Regions from separate parts of the Paenibacillus sp. B-A-8 genome, predicted to be linked through region 4. Evidence: riboswitches for the same ligand, from Rfam matches in the RefSeq annotation. Region 4 holds a riboswitch; each other region holds the start of a gene.
What was found. A riboswitch is a leader RNA that binds a small molecule or an ion and turns the genes downstream of it on or off. The one in region 4 is predicted to bind cobalamin.

Region 1 (2,204 bases), 3.0 Mb from region 4:
GTATCCTCCACAGGTCATATGATTATTGTTGATGATATGTGGTTAAAATCGACAGAGTTATTTGGGCAATATACGGCCAATACTTTCAAAGTGGTTATACAACTGGGGTCAATCTTAGCAGTTGTTGTTATTTTTAGAAATAGGTTCATTGAACTGTTGGGCTTAAAGCATTTCAGTCGTAAACAGTTGGACCCTGTAACTGAGGAACAACCACCGCTCGAAAAGGGTGGACATCTTAAGCTTACACAGGTACTTGTAGGTTTAGTTCCGGCAGGTGTGCTGGGCGTTCTGTTTAATGATTATATTGATGAGCATTTATTCTCTACATCTACCGTGTTAATCGGTCTAGTAGTTGGTGCGGTGTTAATGATTATTGCGGATCTATTTGGACCCAAGAAGATCCAAACAGAGAGTGTCGATCAGATTACATATAAGCAGGCACTAGGTGTTGGTCTTGTCCAATGCTTCTCGTTATGGCCAGGATTTTCACGTTCCGGGTCGACGATTTCCGGTGGTGTCCTTCTTGGTATGAGTCATCGTGCTGCTGCTGATTTCACATTTATTATGGCTGTTCCAATCATGGCAGGGGCCAGTCTCCTCTCACTGATGAAGAATTGGCAATATTTCACCATCGATGCCCTGCCGTTCTTCATTGCAGGCTTTATCAGTGCTTTTGTATTTGCGCTGTTATCGATGCGATTCTTCCTGAAATTGATCAACCGGATTAAGCTTTTACCATTTGCTATATACCGGATAATACTTGCCGCTGTAGTATATTTCGTGTTTTTCTAAATCCGTTATAAGGAATCGATATAACAGAAGCCCCCGTCATCTATTGCAGATGACGGGGGCTTTCACGTATGATGACATCAGATTAAGACACTCAGTTTATTAATTATAAGGATAAAGTAAAAGTTCACTTTACCCTTATATCTCTCGCATAAACGCTTACCGTCCATAAAAGGACGCCGAAGGCGTTTTAGCTTGATAATATCGGAGACAGGTGCTTGCCGGGAATTAGTAATTCGGTAGGCTTAATAGGGAAATTCGGTTCGAAGCCGATGCGGTCCCGCCACTGTAACGGAAGAGTCCATAGCAATATACGTCACTGGCAATTTACTACTGCTGGGAAGACTGCTAAGGATGCTGACACCGCTAGCCAGGAGACCTGCCTGTTTCAACAGCACTGCTTCACCTACGGAGGATAGGAAGGTGTTAGACGTGAACCATAGGTATATTATGGGCGTCTTTCCCTTTGACTTTTTTAGGGAAGGGCGCTCTTTTTTATAGGGATGTTATGGTTTCAAGCCAAAATAAGAAGATGGAGAAGGGGAGCTGCAAAGTGACGAACAAAGTAAAAGTAAGTAATCTTGGCTATCCAAGAATCGGAAAAAACCGCGAGTGGAAGAAAACGTTGGAAGCCTTCTGGGCAGGTAAAATAAATGAGGAAGAGTTCCGTACTGAAATGGCAGGCATTCAACTTCAGCATTTGAAGACTCAGCAGGAGGCAGGCATTGAGTTAATTCCGGTAAATGATTTTACATTCTACGATCATGTGTTGGATACGGCTGTAATGTTCGGGATCGTACCTCCGCGTTATGCGTATGATGGTGGCGACATTGGGCTTGATCTTTATTTTGCGATGGCTAGAGGGAACGCTGAGGCTACCGCCTGCGAGATGACGAAATGGTTCAACACGAACTATCACTATATCGTTCCAGAGATCGGTGCACAAACGCCGCGCCTGACGGAGAATAAACCACTGGAAGCATACCGTTTCGCCAAGTCCCAAGCGGGAATTGAGGGGAAACCTGTGGTTTTAGGCCTTTATACCTTCCTTAAGCTGTCAAAAGGTTTTGCATCTGCGGATATTGCGAAGATTGCCGCTCGGTTTCTTCCGGTTTACGTTCAGCTATTGCAGGAACTGAAGCAAGAAGGAGTAAGCTGGGTACAAATCGATGAACCAGCGATTGTTACAGGAATAAATGAGTCAGAACTATCATTACTTAACTCGATTTACACAGAAATTGCTGAATCCGTGCCTGGATTAAATATTATTCTGCAGACTTACTTTGAAGCTGCTGAACCATTGGAGGCATTGTTAAAGCTTCCGGTACAAGGTTTAGGTCTTGATTTTGTCCATGATGGCGGAACGAATCTGGCATCGATTGAGCGCCTTGGCTGGCCTGAGGATAAGTGGCTGG
Region 2 (2,204 bases), 540 kb from region 4:
GGCGGTCGTCTATTTTAAGCGAGGTTGAGACACGTTCTGCACCTGCGGCAAAAGGAGACTCATGCAATGCTTCCACCGCTGCAAATATGCGTAAGAGAGGTCCTTCAATGATTGTACCCATCGATGTAAGCTCATAAGTAATTCCTTCTACCGTCTGCAGCACTCGCTGCATATCCGCAACATAACTGCTAAGGCTGGTACTGCCTGTTCCAATCGGAATAACGGTTACTTCAGCAATAGGCATGGGAATACCTCCTTCGAATTTTAAAGTGTGTCTCCATCTATTGTAACAACTCCACCGCTCTCCCACAAATGATGCCCGCATTATTATGCCCCTTCTTTCCCGCCAAGTACTCCGAAATACAGCTTTCTCCACGAGTACTTTCTCTTACATGAATTCTAGGGTCGTCTGCACTACATTTATGGACTATTTGTGGCATCTTTTCGGACAATTTATGAATCATTTTCCATCTGCCTGTGGATCAATTGTGGATTACTTATGGACAGCCTGTGGATCATTTGTGGAGTACTTTTAAAGAAGCCGCTCCCCGCTTGGGTTTTCTAAAAAACTGTTTACAAACACAACATCTTGGGTTATTTTTATCTAATCACAACAAAATATAGTGGAGACAGGCGCTTTGATCCTTTATTTGAATTAGAGCTTAATAGGGAAGTGCGGTGAGATTCCGCTGCGGTCCCGCCACTGTAACCGGATGTCCTTCACAAGCTTTTAGAAGCTTAAGACGGACAGATCTCCCAGCAGAAGCCACTGAGGGTTACGAACCCCTTGGGAAGGCGCTGAGAGATCCTGCGGAAGCCAGGAGACCTGCCTGTTTCGACGACACCAACTATGAGTGCCTGCGAGGAACAGGAACGGTGTCCGCATGCGGTCATCTTCTGAGAGACCACCGCAAATATCCGTGTGGATATTTACATAACGCATCGGGCATTTTCTGCCATCCTCGCTAGGGGATGCTTTTTTTATGAGATCAGAATGAATATACGGCCGCTTATGCGGTCGGGCTTCTTAATGATAGGACGATAGACTGAGAGGAGAGCTATACAATGACGTTGTTGGAGAGACAATTTAACGGTACAACAAATGCACGAGAAGTTCTTTTAGAAGAGCTCATTGATTTAGGGCGCGATATTATCGACAGTCGGGATTTGGACTTACTGCGCGAGAATGCCAATTTGAACGGAGAGAGTTTCTCCGGTAAAATGAGCAAGTTCGGCAGTGAATATTCAAAATGGTATGCCCGCAACTTTACGATGCCACCGCAGCTAGTGCAGGCCATTGATGACAATGTCGTCTATGTGCATGATCTGGATCAATACGCGATCGGAACGACGAACTGTATTTTTATCCCGTTTGATAAACTTCTCCGCGAAGGCTTCAACACCGGCAACGGCAGTGTTCGTCCTCCAAACTCCATAATGACGGCTATGTCACTGGTAGCAATCATTTTTCAATCCCAGCAAAATGCTCAATATGGCGGTGTATCCGCTAATAAGCTCGACTATGATCTAGCCCCTTATGTAACCAAATCCTTCGCTAAGCTATTCCGCAAGGGTCTGGATTATTTTGAAGAAGGACAAGCTGATGAATCTTTGGGCGAGATTACGATGAGCCGGACCGATCTGGCGGAGTTATATCCAAAAGCGTTCCGTTTTGCACTAAAGGAAACCGAAATTGAAACCCTGCAAGCGGCTGAAAGTATGGTACATAATCTGAATACCATGTCCAGCCGATCCGGTGGGCAAATTCCGTTTACCAGCATTAACTACGGGACTTGTACTTCACCAGAAGGTCAGCTTGTGATCAGCTCCCTGCTAACAGCAACGATGAACGGACTTGGAAGCGGAGAGACACCTGTGTTCCCGATTCAAATCTTCAAATGCAAGCAAGGCGTCAATCAACAGCAAGGTGATCCGAACTATGAATTGTTCCTAAAAGCAGCGGAATGTTCTGCACGCAGACTATATCCGAACTTCGCTAATCTGGACGCTCCGCTCAACTTGCAGTATTATGATCCAAGTGATCCTGATACGGAATTTGCTACAATGGGCTGCCGCACCCGCGTGCTCGGTGACCGTTTTGGGCGTAATCATTGCTCCGGAAAGGGCAACCTTTCCTTTAATACACTGAATCTGGTTCGACTCGGTCTGGCACACGGCACAGTAACGGGCCGACGTACCGTCGC
Region 3 (2,204 bases), 140 kb from region 4:
TTCGAGTAGTCATTGAATTCTCCTTTGTAAGATCATTTTTGAGGATGCTTAAACCTGACCTTTCCTCAAGCACTTTGGTACGTAGATGAACACTGGCACCTCCATTTTTTTGTTGTAAACGCTTACCAAATACCCTAACATAGAACATTTGTAGTGAGTACCTTACTAATTTGTGGTAAATTCATATGGAAATTAGTGATTTGAATTGATTCCAAAAGTCATGGAGGAATAACCAGTGAGCAGATTTCATTACATAGGCTCGTCTACAGAGCTTCCGTTAGGAGAAAGAGGCAGTGTACTGTCAGAAAAGACATATGATGAAGTGAAAAATTCACCAGAGTATAAGAAACAAAGAGAGGCTCTGCGCCTGCAAGGCATAATTCCTTTGGATGACATCGCAGATCTATCTCATTTAAGAGATGAGGACTGTCTTGTATATGACTCGGAAGAAGATGCAGCGGGTATTTTTATAGAGGAACTTGGGTATTGGAACGATGAGATTCGCAAGCACTTTCGAAGTCCGTTTGTGTATCGGATTTCACCGAATTGGGGCGGCTTCTCTGTATCCCCTAAGCTAAAAGATACTCTACCGGGATCGTATAACGCCTCACTCAAGTGTTGCCGGGAGTTATTTAAACTTATGACAGATATCGGAGTAGCTGGTACCGAGTTTGAGCTTTATACTTGCTGGGCAGAGGAGGAAGGGCACCCACGTAATAAAAAGTATGACCGAATCTTTGATTTGGCCTCTTTGTCACTGGAGGATGGTTTTGAACTGAGAGAAAAAGAGTATATTGTGGTTAAAATGGTTTGATATTCAATAGATTTATCTCCAACTACTTGTTATACAAAAAACAAATATTGCATGACAAAAGCATCTATATTAGATATGATGAAGCATGGAAAAATTAATATTAGCAATAGGTGCCAATTATGAATGTTTCGGAAATACAATCATAGATTGGTTAAATGGAAAGCGGGTGTGAATCCCGCGCGGTCCCGCCGCTGTGAAAGAGGAGTCCTTGCAAGGTACCACTGGGAAACTGGGAAGGTAGCAAGGGTGATGATACTTGAGCCAGAATATCAGCCTGTTTCTGATACACCGTTAAACTCTACGAGCGATAGAGAGGTGTTTGATATAGTATATGCCTGCTAATGTTGCGGTTCACTATCTTAAACCTCTTGACGTTATGTTGAGTGGTTTTTTTGTAGTGTTAAAAAGTTTATTCTGTTTTTTATCATAGGAAAAGAAGGGAAGGGTTATGGAAACATGAAGAAAAATAAGTTTTTAGCTTGGTTACTCATTGTAGCTGTATTTATCACGACGTTCTCTACAAGTGTAATCCCGGCTCATGCGAATGAAGCAATTGCCGATAGTGCAGTTGTAACAACAGAGGTTGATCAAGCTCTAGTAGAGCAGATTAATGCGTTAGTACAAGAGCCAGATACAGAGAAGCCTACGATTTTGATAGAAGGTATACAAGATAAACAGGAAGTATCCAGTAAAGATGTAAGCTTCAAAGTAGTGGTTACAGACAATGTCTACAAAGACATTATTCCAGTAGTAAAGCTGAACCAAGTCGTTCTGTCAGCTACTAATGGTGAGTACAAAGCATCTCTTAACCCGGGTAGTAACGTAATCGCAGTAACGGCTGTGGATGGCGCAGGAAACAAAGCAGATAATGTAACCTATCAGGTTACTTATAAAATCACTGCCAAAGAACAGTTAGATAAAAGCTTGGCCTACATCGTTAACACCGTAAAGAATCCGTCATTTGGAACAGGCAGCGGAGAATGGTCGATTCTTTCTCTAGCACGTGCGAACTACAAAGTACCTAACGGTTATTACAATCTCTATTACAACAATGTAGTTACGAAAATAAGTTCGATGATCAAAGAGGATGGAAAACTCGACGCTAACAAAAGCACAGAGAATTCCAGAGCGATTCTAGGCCTTACCTCTATCGGAAAAGATATCACGAATGTTGCAGGTCATGACCTAAGAAATGCACTCGCTGATTATCAATATATTCAGAAGCAAGGGAACAACGGTCCCATATTTGCTCTGATTGCACTAGATAGTTATAACTACGAAATTCCAGTATTATTCCCTGATCCTGATGAGAAGGGAGTAATCTATCAAAGCACAAGAGAAAACCTGGTTCAGTACATCTTGGATAGAGAAGTTAAAAAAGGTGCAGCAG
Region 4 (2,204 bases):
TAAAAGCTATGTCGCTACAGCTCGGCCTGCTCTACAAAATGTCTACAATGAGGCTCGCTCCCAGCTGGCTTCCCCGCTGGCGCGCTGGATCAGCCGCAGCCGATTTCGACTCCTGATCTCCGGTTCCATCACTGGCATTCTGGTGATTATCGCAATTATCGTATTCAGTATGCTGCGTCCGGAAGATCCAAAGACGGCCCTGCCTGGGACAACCCCTGCACCGACACCTGTTCAGAGTGCAGGCAGTATGCTTCCTCCGGCTTCCGTATACCTGAAGGATCTAGGTACCGAAGGAGATAAAGGAAGCAGTGTATTGGTGTTCACGTTTGCCAACGCGGATGATTGTGTGCAATTTAATCCGACGGAGATTAGTTTAATGACTTCATCCGATGTAGTGGATAAGAGCTTTAAGGTTGCTGCTAGCACTGGGACTTGTTCAGTGCCGTCAACGGATGGAGACTTATCTGGCGATACGAACGCCGCTGATACGACTGCGGGGACGGCGGAAGGCGTAGATGCTACTAATACTGCAGACGAGGCCTCTCCATCTCCTACACCTTCCTCTGATGCAGAGGGCAGCACAGTTGTGCCGTCCGCGACAGCTATTACAGAAGGTGAGCAACCTTCCTATCAGGTGGAGGTTACTATGGAGCCGGGTGCGACAATCGTCGATCATAGCATGATCAAGGCTGGTAGATTTACGTTGATCGTAGATCCCGCTCCAAAGGATACAACGGGTGTTAACTCAAGTGCTGAACCTTCAGCGACTGCAAGTCCGGAAGGAACAGCCGAATAAAGTAATTTCTGATCAGCAGGACGATACCGAAAGGTTTGGTTCTGCTGTTCTTTTTTTGTTGCTCATACAAAGCTTTTCTATAGACATGCTGTGTATTAATAGATATGATTATGAAAATAAGATAATACATATTGGAAAAGGTGCAGACTCCCCTAAATCAGAGTCTGCTTAAAAGGGAAGTCCGGTGTAAAATTCCGGCGCGGTCCCGCCACTGTAAATGCGGAGCGTCTCTTCTATGAACCACTGTCAGCAGTTAGGACGGGAAGGTGAAGAGCGGCAATGAAGCATTAGCCAGGAGACCTGCCTTTTTCGTGAGCGTTTCTATTCTTCGTGGGGTAAGAATGTGGAACATATACAGATAGACTGTGTGGTCGTAGAGGTTCACGCGCCCCAGCCTCGATTTGTTATCTTCCCGGGCCGCCCTTCATAGGGGCGGTCTTTATGTTGTGCGCTCTTATTTTGTGTAGTATCCATTCCTTTAAAGAAAGAGGCTGAACAATGAAGAAAATATTCTCCTCCAGGTTTTTTGTACTTGGACTGGCCGTATTCATGGTCATATCGATTCTTGGAACATCTCTTGCTCCGGCAGGAACCATCTTTGCGGAGGCGGGCGTTAGCTCCGGGCAGGAAGCATCTGGCGATTCTGCTGCTAATGTAGAACGGATTAATGTTGCGGATGCGACCTATACGGCTGCGGAATTTATTTTAAAGGGTGGCGTGCAGTCGGATTGGCAAGCGATTGGACTGGCTCAAGCGGGATACAAGCTGCCAGTAAGTTATCGAGCAGCTCTTGAGAAAAAGGTGAAAGATGCAGAGGGGAATTTCGCGAGCGTAACGGATTACGCGAGAATCGTACTCGCAGTAAGAGCAATAGGAGCCGATCCTACCAGCTTTGCTGGAAGCGGAACAAGTCCTGGCTATAACTTAATAGAGAAGATCTATAATCATGACAAAATCAGTGGACAGACGCTTAATAATCCGGTTTATGCTTTGCTCGCACTGGACTCAGGGAAATATAATATTCCTAAAGATGCTAAATGGACAACGGATAAGCTTCTTGCTGAGATTCTTTCCAAGCAAAATCAAGACGGTGGCTTTGCCTTAACTACAGGCGCCAGTGAGCCCGATATGACAGCAATAGCTTTGACCGCTCTATCGGCACATAAGAGTAATCCGGAAGCTTACACAGCAGGACTACAAGCCGTATCTTGGTTATCCAAAGCTCAGGATAGCCATGGAGGTTACGGAGATAGTGCTGAAAGTGCAGCACAAGCTATTCTAGGTCTCACATCCTTTGGTGTAGATCCAAGTGGGTTAGAATATACCAAGAATAAAGTGAGTTTGATCGGTAATCTACTGAGCTACCGTCTCGCTGACGGCAGCTTCGCTCATAGCCGTGGCGGAAGCA

Region 1: another riboswitch for cobalamin. It lies ahead of metE (5-methyltetrahydropteroyltriglutamate--homocysteine S-methyltransferase); the one in region 4 lies ahead of ACN6MV_RS04765 (DUF4430 domain-containing protein).
Region 2: another riboswitch for cobalamin. It lies ahead of ACN6MV_RS02390 (anaerobic ribonucleoside triphosphate reductase); the one in region 4 lies ahead of ACN6MV_RS04765 (DUF4430 domain-containing protein).
Region 3: another riboswitch for cobalamin. It lies ahead of ACN6MV_RS04160 (S-layer homology domain-containing protein); the one in region 4 lies ahead of ACN6MV_RS04765 (DUF4430 domain-containing protein).

What each region holds. Positions count from the first base shown of each region.
Region 1 is NZ_CP183882.1:5,002,653-5,004,856, reverse strand. It holds gene ACN6MV_RS22670 (undecaprenyl-diphosphate phosphatase) at 1-792, shown strand, start outside; cobalamin riboswitch at 985-1,191, shown strand; gene metE (5-methyltetrahydropteroyltriglutamate--homocysteine S-methyltransferase) at 1,322-2,204, shown strand, end outside.
Region 2 is NZ_CP183882.1:529,584-531,787, reverse strand. It holds gene ACN6MV_RS02395 (MTH1187 family thiamine-binding protein) at 1-244, opposite strand, end outside; cobalamin riboswitch at 615-849, shown strand; gene ACN6MV_RS02390 (anaerobic ribonucleoside triphosphate reductase) at 1,066-2,204, shown strand, end outside.
Region 3 is NZ_CP183882.1:927,609-929,812, forward strand. It holds gene ACN6MV_RS04150 (cellulase family glycosylhydrolase) at 1-13, opposite strand, end outside; gene ACN6MV_RS04155 (hypothetical protein) at 236-814, shown strand; cobalamin riboswitch at 906-1,107, shown strand; gene ACN6MV_RS04160 (S-layer homology domain-containing protein) at 1,271-2,204, shown strand, end outside.
Region 4 is NZ_CP183882.1:1,067,894-1,070,097, forward strand. It holds gene ACN6MV_RS04760 (hypothetical protein) at 1-796, shown strand, start outside; cobalamin riboswitch at 918-1,119, shown strand; gene ACN6MV_RS04765 (DUF4430 domain-containing protein) at 1,295-2,204, shown strand, end outside.